Regions from separate parts of the Pseudarthrobacter sp. 1G09 genome, predicted to be linked through region 2. Evidence: riboswitches for the same ligand, from Rfam matches in the RefSeq annotation. Region 2 holds a riboswitch; the other holds the start of a gene.
The links. Region 2 has a riboswitch for S-adenosylmethionine ahead of ACP3TD_RS03930 (cobalamin-independent methionine synthase II family protein). Riboswitches for the same ligand answer to the same signal wherever they lie in the genome.
Positions count from the first base shown of each region.

Region 1: another riboswitch for S-adenosylmethionine. It lies ahead of ACP3TD_RS19145 (DUF1737 domain-containing protein); the one in region 2 lies ahead of ACP3TD_RS03930 (cobalamin-independent methionine synthase II family protein).

Region 1 is NZ_CP188306.1:4,148,223-4,152,940, reverse strand. It holds gene ACP3TD_RS19160 (glutamate--cysteine ligase 2) at 1-34, shown strand, start outside; gene ACP3TD_RS19155 (O-succinylhomoserine sulfhydrylase) at 132-1,340, opposite strand; gene ACP3TD_RS19150 (rhodanese-like domain-containing protein) at 1,341-1,751, opposite strand; gene ACP3TD_RS19145 (DUF1737 domain-containing protein) at 1,748-2,026, opposite strand; SAM riboswitch class IV at 2,040-2,154, opposite strand; gene opgC (OpgC domain-containing protein) at 2,394-4,718, shown strand, end outside.
Region 2 is NZ_CP188306.1:822,645-827,362, forward strand. It holds partial or broken gene fbaA (class II fructose-bisphosphate aldolase) at 1-693, shown strand, start outside; gene ACP3TD_RS03920 (DUF3151 domain-containing protein) at 694-1,116, shown strand; gene ACP3TD_RS03925 (uracil-DNA glycosylase) at 1,308-1,940, opposite strand; gene ACP3TD_RS03930 (cobalamin-independent methionine synthase II family protein) at 2,159-3,367, opposite strand; SAM riboswitch class I at 3,379-3,484, opposite strand; gene ACP3TD_RS03935 (M14 family zinc carboxypeptidase) at 3,667-4,718, shown strand, end outside.

The DNA of each region.
Region 1 (4,718 bases), 940 kb from region 2:
CGTTCCCGAACTGCTGCGGGTGCGGCAGTCCTAGACCGCACTGCCGGGCGGGCCGCCATCAAAAACCAGGCAGGGCACACCGCCGGCGACGCCGCCCGTGTCCGGATCAGCGCCGCCGCAGCGGAAGCACCCTAGATCTGCTTGAGGGCCTGTTCCAGGTCGCCGATGAGGTCCTCGGCGTCCTCCAGCCCAACGGACAGGCGCACCACGCCATCGGTCAGGCCAATCGCAGCCCTGCCCTCCGGACCCATGGCCCGGTGCGTGGTGGTGGCCGGGTGCGTGATAAGGGACTTGGAATCGCCCAGGTTGTTGGAGATGTCGATAACCCGCAGCGCGTCCAACAGTGCGAACGCGGCCTCCTTGCCCGTGCGGCCGCCGGACGGCGCCAGTTCGAGCGTGAGCACCGTGCCGCCGGCCTTCATCTGCTTGGCCGCGAGCCCATACTGCGGGTGGGACTTCAGGAGCGGGTACTTCACCCAGCTGACGGCGGGCTGCTGCTCCAGCCACTCGGCGAGCCGCAGGGCAGTGGCCGAGGAGTGGCTGACGCGCAGGCCCATGGTCTCCAGGCCCTTGGTGAGCACCCAGGCGTTGAAGGCGGACAGGGCGGGCCCGGTGTGGCGCATCAGCTGCTTCACGGGACCGTCAATGAATTCCTTGGTGCCCAGGATGGCGCCGCCCAGCACCCGGCCCTGGCCATCAATGTGCTTGGTGCCGGAGTACACCACCACATCCGCGCCGAGCTGGCCGCAGCGCTGCAACAGGGGAGTGGCGAAGACGTTGTCCACCACCACTGTGGCGCCCGCCGCGTGCGCCAGTTCGCTGACCGCGGCGATGTCCACGATCTCCTGCATGGGATTGGACGGGGATTCGAAGAAGACAGCGGTGGTGGGCTCGGACAGAGCGGACCGCCACTGCTCCAGGTCCGGGCCGTCGACGAACACGGTCTCCACGCCCCACCGCGGCAGGATCTCGTTGAGGATCACAAAGCAGGACCCGAACAGTGAGCGGGCAGCCACCACGCGGTCCCCGGCAGCCAGCAGCGCACCGAGGGCAGTGAAGACGGCGGACATGCCGGACGCGGTGGCAAAGCATGCCTCGGTGCCCTCCAGCAGGCGGAGCCGTTCCTGGAACGTGGCCACCGAGGGGTTGCCGTAGCGGGAGTAGACGAAGCGTTCGTCCTCCCCGGTGAAGGCGCGTTCGGCAGCGGCAGCGGATTCGTAGACGAACCCGGAGTTGAGGAAAATCGCCTCGGATGTTTCCTGGAAGTTGGTGCGGTCCAGCCCGCCGCGGACGGCCTGGGTGTCAGGGCTCCAGCCGGCGGCGTCTTCGTTGAAGGTCACTTAGTTCTTTCCGAGGTTGGTGGGCAGGCCGCGGTTCTTCCATCCGTTGACGGTGCGTTCGCCGTAACGGTCCGGTTCGCCTTCGAAGCCTTCCAAGACGTTGTAGGAGGTGAAACCCGCCTGGGTTGCGGCCGTTGCCGCCGCGATGGAGCGCTGCCCGGAGCGGCACAGGAACAGCAGCTCGGTGCTGCGGTTCTCCGGGCCCTGCTGCTCAAGGTCGGTAATGAATTCCGGGTTGGGAATGCCGCCCGGGAACGTCCACTGGATGAACAGGGGATCGTTGTCCGTGGCCTTGGTGTCCGGGATGCCGATATGCGCCCATTCGCCCTCGGTGCGGACATCCACCAGGATGGCGCCCTGCTCCAGCTTGGCCCAGGCCTCCTGGGGTGTCAGGTCTCCTGCGTAGCTCATGCGTGGCCCTCGCCGTCGAACTCGGGTTCGTCAGCGGCGGATTCCAGGTGGTCCACGGCGGTGGCGACGGCGGCATCAGCGGAGGCGATGGCTGCGGGGAGCACCACGGCCTGGGCCACGATGACGCTGCTGCCGTTGAAGGTCGCGGCCGGGCTGCCGTGCAGCACGTACCCTTCCGCCAGGGCGGCCGAGATCCGCTCACAAAAAGCGCGGTCGTCCGGGCCGCTGATCAGGCGGTAGGACAGTTTCTCTTCGGGGACAGGTGCGTCAGACATGACGGATCTCCTTCTCTCACGCTTGCAGCTCGAATCGGTCGATATGCCGAGTATTCACCTGAGGCACCCCGCCGTGGAAGGAGGGTTGCCGACCGGCCAGTCAGGGCTTGGCGCCGGTACTCATTACTCCCCAAAAACGTAACACCTGCCGCCGGGAGCCGCACCGCCGCCGTCGTCATCTTCCGTAACTGAACCGGAAACACAGGGTCACGGGGGTGCGGAGCGCTTTCGGGGCAGCGCCCGACGTCGGCATTGCCGCAGGTGGGCGGGTTTTACGCTGCTTCCTGCATGCTTTCCCGGCGGGCCGCGACCGATAAAGTACAGGTGGGGCCGCTGCCCCATCAGGTCTTTGGCACCGGGGGTTTCCATGAGCACGCGTCCATCCGCGCGACGACGCACCAAGCCTTCGGTCCGTCGGTTCCGCGCGGGCGCGTTGAGGGTGTGGACGTTCCTTGCCGCTGTCCTTCTGGCAGCGTGTGCCGTGGTGCTGCCTGCAGGTGCCGCCCGCGCCGCTGACCTCAGCCCGGACGAGGGAAAGCCCCTGCTCGGGGCAATGCTGGAATGGGGTGAGGATTCCGCTGCCGGTTTCGCCGAACGGCTTGGCGCATCTCCGGCCGTCTACGGGCACGACCTCGCCCTGCCGTACCGCGCGTCGGAGCAGGGCAACCTCCGGGGCTTCCTGGAGCAGGCATCACTGCAGGGTTCGCATGCGATGTTCACCGTGAAGCCCAGCGTGCCCCTCGACCAGATTGATGACGCTGCGGCGGCGTCCTTTGCCCGCGAAGTGCGTCGGCTGGCGTCTGGCTTTACCGGGCAGGTGCTCATTCGATTTGCCCCGGATATGAATGCCAGCTGGGTGGAATGGGGCCAGCAACCCGGCGCGTACCGGAATGCCTTCCGTGCGGTGTCCGCGGCGTTCAAGAAGTCCGACGACGGTCCGCTGATGGTGTGGGAGCCGTACCTTGGCAAGGACTATCCCTTCGCCCGGAGCCGGAACGCGCCAGCGCCCGGCAGCGAGGGTTTCGCGTTGCTCGACACCAACGGTGACGGAACCTGGGATGGGGCGGACAGCGCCTACGGACCCTACTATCCCGGCGATGACGCCGTGGACTGGGTGGGCCTGACCGCCTTCCACGACGATACGGCCGGCGGGGCGGCGGTGAACACGGTGCCACGCGCGGGCGAGCTCCAGGAGATGCTTACGGCCTCCGGCGGGGAAAACTTCTACAGAGACTATTCAGCCGGGCGTGGCAAGCCGTGCGTGCTGCAGACCGCCGCGTTCTACAGCCCGTCCTCCGGGGGCGCGTCCGAGGTGGACGTCAAGGCCGGCTGGTTCGACCAGGTGGTGGGGGCCGCCACGTCCGCCGAGTTCCAGAAGACTGCGCTGGTGATGTGGGACGAACGGACCAGCACCAGGGATGCCGGCGTGGCGGGCATCAGCTGGCTGCTGACCGGCAACTCCGCCGTGGCCGAAGCTGCCCACGCGCGGCTGAAGGATTCGTCAATGGTGACAGGCCCCGTCACGGAAGTTGGCGCCGGCGGCAGCTATGTACGGGCCAACACCCTGACGGGCGCGGCAGCCTGGACAGTGGGCGTGGCGCTGATCCTCCTGCTGGTGGCACTGTGGCAGGTTCCCCGCAGGGTGAACGCCGCTACTGCCTGGGGCTACGCCGACCCGTCCAAGCGGGATTCCCGGGTGGACCTGCTTCGCGGCGTGGCCATCGTCTTCGTGGTGGTCAACCACCTGGGCATGACATCGCTGTTCCAGCTGCTGACCCAGGAGGCAGTGGGCTTCGTCAGCGGCGCCGAACTGTTCGTGCTGTTCTCCGGCCTGGTGGTGGGCATGGTCTACGGCCCCAGGGTTCGCGAAGACTTTGGCACGGTGTTGGACCTGACGTCCCGCCGGGCCGGCAAGCTGTACCTGACGGCGCTGGTGGTCCTGATCGGCGTCTTCCTGGTCTCGCTCCTCCCCATTTTCCGGACCGAGGCGCTCACCACGTTCGTGGACCAGGGAACCGGCGGGGCCGGCCACCAGGGCGCCGGCCGCACCTACGATCTGTACGCGGGGATGGAATCCCTCTTCCAGTTCCCGGTTCCGCCACAAATCCTTCCTGCCGTCTTCCTGCTGCAGTTCGGCCCTTGGCAGTTCAACGTCATGGGCCTGTACGTGGTGCTGCTGCTGGTCAGCCCGCTGATCCTCGCAGCGCTCAGCCGCGGCAAGGCCGTCTGGGTGCTGGCCGCAACGCTGGGGCTCTACGCGGTCGGCTCCATCACCCGATTCAGGCTCTTGCCGTCGCAGTTCGAGGATTCGTTCCCGCTGCTTGTCTGGCAGGTGCTGTTCGTCATCGGGCTCGTGGCGGGCTACCACCGGCGGACCATCGTGGCGTGGCTGTCTGCCAGGACGTGGCTGGTAGTGGCATGCACCGCCGTCGCGCTGCTGTTCGCTTTCCTGTCCTGGGGCAACCCCTACCTGGCCAATGGCTTCGACGTCCGCCTGGCCCTTATTCCGGACACGACATACCGGGCCATGTACGACGCACTGTTTGCCCGCACCTACCTGGCTCCGGGCCGGCTGCTCAACGTACTGATCCTGGTGGTGGCCGCCTACGCGCTGCTGACGGTTTACTGGAAGCCCATCGAGCGGGTGCTGGGGTGGTTCCTGATCCCCTTGGGGCGGGCCACCCTCTACGTG
Region 2 (4,718 bases):
CTCGCAGCCTCCGAGGCCGAGGTCAAAGCCGGCCGCAACCCGATCTTCAACTCCCATATGTGGGACGGCTCCGCCGAAACCCTCCAGGACAACCTGCGCATCGCCCGCGAGCTGCTGGCCCGCACGGCGGCTGCCAAGATGATCCTCGAAGTTGAAATCGGCACCGTGGGTGGCGAGGAAGACGGCGTCGAGAACGAGATCAACGAGAAGCTGTACACCACCGTCGAGGACGCCCTGGCCACCATTGAAGCCCTGGGCTCCGGCGAGAACGGCCGCTACATCACGGCCCTGACCTTCGGCAACGTCCACGGTGTCTACAAGCCCGGTGGCGTTAAGCTCCGCCCGGAGATCCTCAAGGACATCCAGGCGCAGGTTGGCGCGAAGATCGGCAAGGACAGCCCGTTCGACCTCGTGTTCCACGGCGGCTCCGGCTCCTCGGACCAGGAGATCGCCGACGCCGTGTCCTACGGCACCATCAAGATGAACATCGACACGGATACCCAGTACGCCTACACCCGCCCGGTGGCGGACCACATGTTCCGCAACTACGACGGCGTCCTGAAGGTGGACGGCGAAGTGGGCAACAAGAAGACCTACGATCCCCGCGTCTGGGGCGCCTCCGCCGAAGCCGGCCTCGCTGCCCGCGTTGTGGAAGCCACCAAGCAGCTCGGTTCAGCCGGAAAGACTTTCTAAATGTCGGATGAGTTCCGCAGGAACCTGATGGGGCCGGAGCCAACGCTCCTGCCGGCAGAATCCGAGATCTACCAGCACCTGGCGCTCGGCCAGGAAGCCGTTGACCTCGTGGCGAAGAACCCCACGTCGTCACTGCTGTGGGCCATCCTTGCCGAGGAGGCCTGGGCGGAGGGACGCACCATAGATTCCTACGCCTACGCCCGCGTTGGCTACCATCGCGGGCTGGACTCGCTGCGCCGCAACGGCTGGCGCGGCGTGGGCCCCATTCCCTGGGAGCACGAGCCCAACCGCGGGTTCCTGCGGGCGCTCTACTCGCTGGGGCGGGCCTCTTCGGCCATCGGTGAAGCCGACGAACCGGAGCGGATCGAGAAGTTCCTCAACGATTCCGACCCCGCGGCCAAGGCGGCCATCGAGGGCAAATAGATCCCCACCGCCTCCCTAGCTTCGCTGCGCTCAGCCAGGGAACCCTCGGCGGCGGAGGCCCCTTCATATGGGCCCACGCGCGCAGGGTTCCCTGGCCGAGCTTGCGAGGTTAGGGAGCGGGTGGGGAACGACGGCGGGCGGTCACCTTTCTTTGGGAAAGGTGACCGCCCGCCGTCGTACTCCTTGGAGGATTAGACCGCTTTCTGCAGCCCTGTGCGGGCCATGGCATCTGCATAGGCCACGCGCATGTCCTGGAGGTACTCCTCCTGGCGCGCAGGGGAACCGGCGAAGGCGCGGCCGCTGAGGGAGCGCACTTTGTAGGTCTTCAGGCCGCGACGCCACAGCAGCGGCACCTCGGTCTTCAGGAGTGCGTTGGCCAGCCGGTTGGCTTCGGTGCCGTGCGCCACGATGACTGAAGCGCGCGGGACGAGGGCGAGGAACTTGAGCAGCGGCTTGAGGCCGGCCTGGATCTGGTCCGGGGTGAACTTGCCGTTCGGTTCGCCCGGGACGTGCCAGGGGTGGACGTTCCACGGCATGACGTACTCGGGCCGCAGCCCCAGCTTCCACTGGATACCGAGCATGCGGGTGGCAGCGTCCTGGTCGCCGGCGGTGATGAAGCCGGAGCCGTCCGCCTCACCGATGTTGGAGAACAGGCTGATGATGCGGCATTCATCAACGTCGTGCATGGGGTCGACGTAAGGCACCACCGTGCCCGGCTTGGTGTCCTGCAGGGAATCGCACAGCTCGTTGACGGCGGCGACGCTGGGCTCGTAGCGGCGGTTCAGGAGCTGTTCGTGAAGGGATTCTGGTGCAAGGGCGGTCATATGGTGCTGGGTCTCCTGCGGGGATTGGCGGTGCCTCCGCCTGCGGAGGAGGGCGCGTGAAGGCGCAACTCTACATCGGCGGTGTGTTTGGGGTGGGCCGGTCAACCCGGCCTTCCCCAGTTTAGCAAGCCTCGGGAAGCGAAACGCCGGTTGCGCGTATTCCGGTGACCGGATGCACACCCGGGGTTTCGTCCTTCCGGTGTTTCTGCGGCGGCGGGCTACCAGAGCCGCTTCGTGGCCCGGCGCGCACCTTCGCCCAGAGCTTCCAGTTTTGCGTAGGCGATCTGCGGGTGGACGCGCCCGCCCAGGCCGCAGTCGGTGGAGGCGATGACATTTTCCCGGCCGACTACATCAGCGAAACGCACAATCCTGTCCGCCACCAGGTCCGGGTGCTCCACCACGTTGGTGGCGTGGGAGACGACGCCCGGAATGATCACCTTGCCCTCGGGGAGTTTCGTGTCCTCCCAGACCCGCCACTCATGTTCGTGCCGGACGTTTGCTGCCTCGAAGGAGTATGCGCCGGCGTTGACCTGCAGGACGGAGCCGAGGATGTCTGCGAAGGGGATGTCCGTGGTGTGCGGGCCGTGCCAGGAGCCCCAGCACACGTGCAGCCGGATCTGCTCCTGAGGGAGGTCCCGCAGCGCCCAGTTGGTGGCCTCAACCCGCAGCTGGATGAACTTCAGGTAGTCCTCCAGCGCCGGTTCTGGATTGATCTGGTCCCAGCTTTCGGCAAGGGACGGGTCGTCGAGCTGGACGGTCAGGCCGGCGTCGATGATGGCCTTGTATTCCTCCCGCATGGCGTCGGCGCAGGCGTAGACGAGTTCCTCGTCGGACTTGTAATACCCGTTGGCCACCCGTGCGCATGAGCCGGGGGAGAGGGACGCTATGAAGCCCTCCGTCAGCCCTGCTTTGGCGAGTCCCGTCTTCAGGTTGGTGACGTCCGAGGCCACGAGGTCCTGGCCGGTGTAGGTCAAGGGGCCGGCAATCCTGGGCTGGGCGACGCTCTTCCGGTGGGCCAGGATTCCCGACGACGGGTCGTTGTAGGCGTCGTTGAACTGCTGGCGGTCCCGCCGGTCAGGGAAGGAGGTGAGGACGACGTTCCCGGGCGACGAACGCCGGACCTCGGAGTCTGCCCAGCGGTCCACATCGGTCGGCTCCAAACCGCCGAGCCGCGCGAAGGAGTAGTTCCACCACGCCCCGTAGTCAACAGAGCTGGCCATCGTGTGGCCGTACTCTCCGTCGTTGGGAATGTCGATGCCAAGGTCTTTTTGGCGCTGGACGACGTCAACCACGGAGGCTTCGAGGAGTTCCAGGAACTCCGGCGTGATCCCGTCAGCCTCCTTGGCGGCGTTCGCAGCGATGAGTTCCGGCGTCCGCGGCAATGAGCCTGCGTGGGTGGCGCGGATGTGGTCGGTGTTCTGGGGCACGGTGGAGTTCCTTTCCATCGGTCCTGGCAGTAGCACCTTCGGGGCAGGGAGACCTCCCTGCTGTACAGGTTGCTGCGGCGTCACTGAGCCAGGTCTCTCAGCCGCTCCGGATGGGTCACTTCCACTCAAGCCCACCCGCCAAAGGTGGGGCAAGTCGGTTTCACGATCTGACTTGCTTTGCGCTAAAGCAAGCAGTCATAGGTTTCCCAGGATTTGTCGATTCCATTGACAGGTTTCAATCAGCTTGATTGGCTGTTGTCACAGCGCGCAATGGGGGACATGGCCGCTGGACGCACTCAATGCACTCGAAAGAGGTAACGCACGTGAAGAAATCCCTGGCTACTTTTAGGACCCTTGCCGTTTCAGGGGCCCTTGCACTGGCGGTTGTCGCCGCTCCCGCTCCAGCCATCGCTGTGGGGGAGGGCCCCAACTACGGTGGCAACGGCCAGATCACCACCTCGAAGCTGGCCACCTATGACCAGATGGTGTCGTTCCTGAAGGACCAGGACGCCAAGCAGCCGGCCATGGAACTTGAGGTCATCGGCAAAACGGTCAAGGGCCGCGATATCCACCTGGTCAAGTACATCTCCGACCCGGCCAAGCCCACCATCCTCTACCTGACCCAGCAGCACGGCAATGAGCAGCTGACCACAGAGGGAGCACTGGAGTTCGTCAAGCACCTGGGCACCGGAAAATCGGCGGACATCCTCAAAGGCGTGAACATCCTGGTGGTTCCGATGCTCAACGCGGACGGCGCCATGGGTGACGTCGACTTCTCCCTGGAGGACTACATCGCCAAGGGTGACCGCAACATGACCCGCTTCAACGCCAAGGGCGTGGACCTGAACCGGGACCACATAGCCAAGATCCAGCCGGAAACCCAGGCCCTGCACAACAACGTGATGCGCAAATACCGGGTCGACTACATGATCGACCTGCACCACCAGGGCACCCGGGCAGAGCGCGACGGCAAACTCGTCTCCGGGTCCATCCTGTACCCCACCACCCCCAACGCCGATCCCGCCGTCGTCGAAAAGTCCAAGCAGCTTGGCGCCGTCGTCTTCGACAACGTCGACTCCACCGGCTGGGGCCACCTCGGCAAGTACCAGGGCGGCAGCGCCGAGACCATCAGCCGCAACGGCATCTCGGTGGAATACGGCATCGCCACCCTGCTCTTTGAGATGCGCGGCATGTCGGACCACTACCTCGACGGCTACGCGCTGGGGCAACGCAGCAACGGCTACCTGATCAAGCAGACCGTCACCACGCTGACGTCCACCGCCGCCGCCATCGCGGACGGTTCAATAGCCGACGCCGATACCTCCTTCTGGGACACCCTCGCCGAGCAGAC